2 regions of the Peribacillus sp. NPDC076916 genome follow, and region 2 is predicted to be linked to the other one. Evidence: a T-box and tRNA genes for the amino acid it is inferred to sense, from the RefSeq annotation. Region 2 holds a T-box; the other holds one or more tRNA genes.
The links. The T-box of region 2 lies ahead of glyQ (glycine--tRNA ligase subunit alpha). A T-box ahead of a tRNA ligase gene usually reads a tRNA of that ligase, here a tRNA-Gly.
Positions count from the first base shown of each region.

Region 1: it encodes a tRNA-Gly, which carries the amino acid that the T-box ahead of glyQ (glycine--tRNA ligase subunit alpha) is inferred to sense. The anticodon was not compared.

Region 1 is NZ_JBNNIU010000001.1:860,415-863,561, forward strand. It holds gene queG (tRNA epoxyqueuosine(34) reductase QueG) at 1-305, opposite strand, end outside; gene ACQKFG_RS04280 (B3/B4 domain-containing protein) at 410-1,078, shown strand; tRNA gene ACQKFG_RS04285 (tRNA-Gly) at 1,513-1,586, opposite strand; gene ACQKFG_RS04290 (YbjN domain-containing protein) at 1,772-2,185, opposite strand; gene ACQKFG_RS04295 (FUSC family protein) at 2,332-3,147, opposite strand, start outside.
Region 2 is NZ_JBNNIU010000002.1:80,563-83,709, reverse strand. It holds gene glyS (glycine--tRNA ligase subunit beta) at 1-822, opposite strand, end outside; gene glyQ (glycine--tRNA ligase subunit alpha) at 809-1,705, opposite strand; T-box leader at 1,805-1,981, opposite strand; gene recO (DNA repair protein RecO) at 2,040-2,792, opposite strand; gene ACQKFG_RS05335 (YqzL family protein) at 2,826-2,969, opposite strand; gene era (GTPase Era) at 3,067-3,147, opposite strand, start outside.

The DNA of each region.
Region 1 (3,147 bases), on a different contig from region 2:
CCCCAAGAAGCCCTGCAAAAGATCCCGCGTCGCTCACTTTTTGTACTTTGCGGAGCATCCTTCAATTTCGAAGGATAAGCAAGCGCAATCGAAATGATGGATTGCGGTTTATCGAATATCAATTCAGGCCTTACCCTCTTTTCTATATCGGTTTCTTCAAACCCTGACTGATAATCCAGCTTCTGTTGACGTATCAGCCTACCTTTCAATTCGGTAAAAGCCGTGGCTGATGTAAAGCCGATTTTATCAATGCCGATTTCCTTACTATATAAAATAACTTCTTGCTTGAATAAGTTCATATCCATACTAATCACCTACTTCATTCAGTATTCCCATTGAAGCTTGAATCCATTTCAAACCATTGCTATCTATGATAAACTAATTGCAATCATTTTTGGAGGTGAAACGGTTGGAAATTACTATATCAGCTAATCTAAGCAGTAAAATCCCTGAATTCAAAGTTGGGATCATTACATATGAAAAAATCGAAGTAGGTCCCTCCCCGCAAATGGTGAAAGGAAGACTTCAACTATTTCAGGAAGCACTTTTCTTCGACCTTGAAGAAAAGGAATTGACCGACTTTTCCGGAATTAAAGCGTGGCGGGAGATTTTCAAGGCTACAGGAACAAACCCGTCACGGTATCGCCCCTCCGTGGAAGCCCTTTACCGCCGCATAAAAAAACAGAATTACTTGGCACCCATCCATTCAGCCATCGATTTGAATAACTTCTTCTCGCTGTTATATGAAGTTCCGATCGGCATTTATGATGCGGACAAATTATCAGGAGACATCTCGATAAAGATTGGCGAAGGGTCAGATGGTTATGAGGGGTTGAATGGCCGCTTGAATTCCATGGAAAATATGATTACATCAGCCGACCATGATGGCGCATTCGGAAGTCCTTACGTTGATTCAGAACGCACGAAAGTCACCGAAGGAACGAAAAAGGCCATCCAAATCATATATTTACAACCCAATACTCCAATCACCGAAGCAAATCAGCTAACGAAATCCTTGATGGACATGTTCCTTGAGATCCATGGGGGTGTAGGAACTTACTCGATTGTAGAAGGATGATTAAAACTGAACGGAAATAAGCCCTTTCCACAATCGGAAGGGGTCTTTTCATGATTTTTCCTAACTTATATGGATAAATAAAACCCGTGCGCGAATATCCTTTTATTCAACCGTTCGGTCATACCTAATTACACAACTTTTTCAGTTTGGACAATAAAAGCACACACCTATTCAAACTGATTCTACTTACGTAGTTAATCTCTTTGAACAAGTTTGTTCTGCATCGAAATCCCCACTCTTCCAGATGAAGGATCACAATAAATAGAAAGCCACGATTTTCGTTACGGTATGACATCCGGCATTACCGCTTCCATAGAATGTAGTTAATTGGGACAATAAAAAAATCCCACTGTAAACAGTAGAATTCTTGTAATAATATTTAAACGCAAAGCTTCGTTCTCCAGGTAACGAAACCCTACGTTATGAGTATGTATTGGAGCGGGTGAAGGGAATCGAACCCTCATCATCAGCTTGGAAGGCTGAGGTTTTACCACTAAACTACACCCGCATATCCTTGTAGAACTTTGTCGAATCACTAACAAAATTAATTATATAGTTTAATGTGAAAAAATGCAATAGTTCTTTTAAAAAAATTTAATAATTAATGTATTGTAACGTTAATATATTCATTCACTCTAGTAAAGATGTTAAAAGTCCCCTGATTCAGAGAACTTTTTCATCCTATATGATGATTTAAGACCAAATGACTTCCATTAACCGCGGATAAACCTGCTGTGCCGTTTCAAGCAGCATGATTAACTTCCTGAATGCCAGATCCGGTACGATGTCCCCCTCAATGGAGTATGAATACCGAATGGAAATGGTCCCATTTTCTTCATACAGCTTTGAATACCTAAAATTAGCATTATATTCATTCAACAGTGTATGTACATCCTGTCTCTTTTCAGGATTCTTCAACTCGGCGACATTAAAGCAAAATAAGTCCGCCACATTTTCATCTTGATTGAAAGCAAATACTAAAAGGACCTTCCACCCGTCCTTTAACTTTTGCTCGGCTCTAAAAAAGGTGGTGCCATCTTCTTTCAACTCATTCATATAGATTTTCTCACTAGTTAAAAAATCACGAAATTTAGCAACGTTTGACATGGTTCATCACCTTTCTGTTTGTAAATACATTTTATAATGAAAACCGGCATTTTTACAGACTTTTCTATAATCCTGCAAATTTCATCCTATTAACAGTGGCGAATGAGATTCTAATAAGAACTCCCTTATTAGAATCACTAGATTAATTAGCTCGTTGCTTCACCGCTAAATCGAAGTGCTTTTTGAAGATCCAAAATTTCGTGGCGGATTTTTGAGTACCCTTCAATTTCCGGAACCTCTTTATTAGTAAGTGGCCTCCCCTTATCTGCAGCGATTGCCATTGTTTCAAAAACATACAGTAATTGAGCAAGTTCACGCTCTGAAAGTACCGACCGTTCAGAGAATTTCAAGCTTGCATTTAAATAATATCCCAACTGTTCTATCGAAAATATCACGGGCCAAAGAGATTCCAGTCTAGCCTTGTTTTTGAATATCTCACCAAGAGCCGCATTGTAGACCGTTAATAGATTCACCATATTGGTTTGCATTTTGTTCCTTTCACTGCTTTCATCGATTGCAAGTCCATTATCATGTCCAGAGAACGCCACCAACAGAAATTGCCCCTGGCTTCGAATTGTTTTGGCCATCAAATGATTGAGAAGGCTTGAGGCCGATTGACTGCCGATTAACAGCGATCCAAGAAGACCTATCATGCTCCCAACGACGATATCGGTTATTCTTACGGTCGCAAAAAAACTAAAATCATAGCTTTGCGTTGAATATTCCGCCATGATTAAAGCTGAAGGGGTAAAAAACATCGCCGCCAATCCATAATTCCGTACGATAAAAAGCTCTGTAATGATTGTCAAACACAAAATGATCAGAACGATAATGAACTCGTTATGAACGGATGCAAGAATTAAGCTTGCTAATAGGAGTCCGATGATTGTCCCGAAGGTCCTTTGTACCGCACGATGAAATGTGGCAACGATGGTCGCACCTGACATAACGGCTGCACATGA
Region 2 (3,147 bases):
AAGTACCTCAGCAGGAAGCTCTAGGAATTCTTCTTCAAAATGTCCAAATAACACCGTTGGATACTCTACCAAATTATTGACTTCTTCAAGCAGATCTTCATCGACCGGGATGATCCAGCCTTTCTCCTGCTCAAGCTCTTTAATCTGATCCAATATAACTTGTCGGCGTTTATCTGGATCCGCCATTATAAATTGTTCTTTTAGCGTATCTTCATACCGTTCCGGCTGCTCGATGATTGCGCTATTGCCCAAGAAACGGTGTCCTTTTGTTTCACGGCCCGTTTCCACGTCAGCAATGCTAAATGGAACTATGTCATTGCCGAATAAGGCAATCAGCCATTTAATCGGACGGACGAAGCGGAGCTCCTGATTGGCCCAGCGCATATTTTTCGGGAACGTCATGCCGCTGATGATTTCCTGAAGCTCAGATAAAAGCTGAGCAGTCTGCTGTCCTTTTATGAATTTATTCACATGGGCATATTCCACACCCTTGAGTTCTTTAAAATAAATGTCCTCTGGAGTCATGCCTTGACCCCTGACGAATCCCAATGCGGCTTTAGACCAGTTGCCTTCACTGTCCAAAGCGATTTTCTTAGCCGGACCTTTTGCTTCTTCTTCGATATCCTTTTGGGATTCTTCCACATCTTTCACCAATACAGCTAAACGTCTTGGTGTGGAAAAAGCTTCAACCGTTCCGAATTCAATCGCTTTTTCCGTTAGCCATTGCTGTACTTTATCTGACAATTGTTTCATTGATGCTGTCACAAAACGGGCAGGCAGCTCTTCCAATCCAATCTCCAATAACAAATCACGCTTGCTCATTTGTATTCTCCCCTTTCACTTTCAGGATCGGGAAGCCTAATTTTTCCCGCTCTTCATAGAAGGTTTTGGCAACCTTACGCGCTAAGTTACGGCAACGGGCAATATAACCCGTTCTTTCCGTCACCGAGATGGCACCTTTGGCATCCAAAAGGTTAAATGTATGTGAACATTTCAAGACATAATCATATGCAGGATGTACAAGTCCTTCTTCCATTTGGCGATGCGCTTCCTTTTCATACATCGTGAAAAGCTGGAATAGCATATCAAGGTCGGAGGTTTCGAACGTATATTTCGAATGTTCGTATTCCGGCTGACCAAATATATCCCGAACTGTGAATCCATCTGTCCATTCTAGGTCAAATACATTTTCCTTATCTTGAATGTAAGAGGCGAGACGTTCGATTCCGTATGTAATTTCCACTGAAACCGGCTTACACTCAAGGCCGCCCACTTGTTGGAAATATGTAAATTGAGTGATTTCCATTCCATCAAGCCATACTTCCCAACCTAGACCAGCACAACCTAGTGATGGATTTTCCCAGTTGTCCTCCACAAAGCGAATATCATGCTCAAGCGGATTTATCCCTAATGCGCGTAATGAATCCAAATATAACTCTTGGATATTGTCAGGCGACGGCTTCATGATCACTTGGAACTGATGATGCTGATACAGTCGATTAGGGTTCTCGCCATATCGGCCGTCAGCAGGACGGCGTGAAGGTTCCACGTAAGCAACGCTCCAAGGCTCCGGTCCAATGGCTCTCAGGAACGTGTATGGGCTCATCGTTCCTGCCCCTTTCTCTACATCATAAGCATTCATCAATATGCAGCCTTGTTCAGACCAATGCTTTTGTAACGTTAAAATCATATTTTGAATATTCATCGTACACCTCCAGATTATTTAAAACGGCTCTTATAAAATTAAGGAATAGGAACCCATTACATCTTGGCAAACAAAAAACTCCCGTCCCTATGCGAAATGCATAGGGACGAGAGTTTACCCGCGGTTCCACCCTAATTGCCGTTTATAAAACGGCCTCTTTTCAAAGCAACATGCTCCGGAAACGCCCTTCCCTGTAAATCCATATCCCGGCTTCCACCGTCCCGGGTTCGCTTTTTATGGAGAATGACAGATACTCTTTTCCATCAACGCAATCTTCTTATTTTGATGATTAGAATTTTATACAAACTAGCATGGAATGTCAATAGGGCAGATCCTAAAACATATCTTTCATCGTATCAATCTGTTTCAGGAACTTTTTTGATTTCAAATGCAGACCGGAATATTCCTCATAATATGCATCGATGATCTTCCGAAGTTCTTTTTTCGTTTCAGGCTTAACGGAAATGTTTCCGAGCCTTGATAAATCGAAATAATAAAAGATTCGAAGCAATTTGACGGCTGCAGGTGAAATTTTATAATGATAGGGGTCTTTCCCCAGACAGCGGTGACAGATAAAGCCCGCTTCCCGAAGCGAGAAGGAGAATTCCCCTTCCGTTTCACCACATACAGCACACTGATTCAGCACTGGGTTAATCCCATTTACGGGCAGCATCTTCATTTCAAAAATGAATGTCAAAACCTCTGCGTCATATTCCTCGTTTATGTAATGCAAGGTTTGCGAAAGCAATTCATATAAATACGGATTCGGTTTCTTATCCTCGACGCTTTTATCAAGCAATTCAACAATATATGAAGCATAAGCAGTGGCAAAAAGATCCTCCCGTATGAAACGGAGTGAATCGACCATTTCGCCTTGCTGAAGACTACCGAGTCCGGTTGATGTGGTTACAAGAAAATACCCGGAGCAAAAAAGCTGTGTGACGGCAGAAAGCCTGCTGTTTGGTTTACTGGCTCCTCTAGCCATAACGCCAATTTTACCTAGCTCACGGGTATATATAGTAATGATTTTGTTATTTTCTCCATATGCAGTTCGCCTTATGACAATGCCCTCACATTTTTGGAGCATACCAAGACACCACCCATGCTCGCCAAGACTAACCTATGAAACAGGAAAATCAATTTCTGCTAGCTCATCGTTCAATACCAAGTGTCTTTCCTGTCTCTCGACTTCTATCTCCTTAAACAGCAAATAGGTGTCCACATTACCTGTTTCAGTAAATAACTCCCAGGTAAAATCCAACATATAAAGCCCACCTTTCATTTTTAACTAGCAATGAATATCCGACCATATGGTTAGCTTGACCGTTTTCCGAACTTTCATGAAGCGTAAATTTTGTTAATTAATACTCGCTCTCATTGAAGCCATAATCGCGAAGCTGGCTTGCTTTGTTCCGCCAATCCTTCTGTACTTTCACCCATAG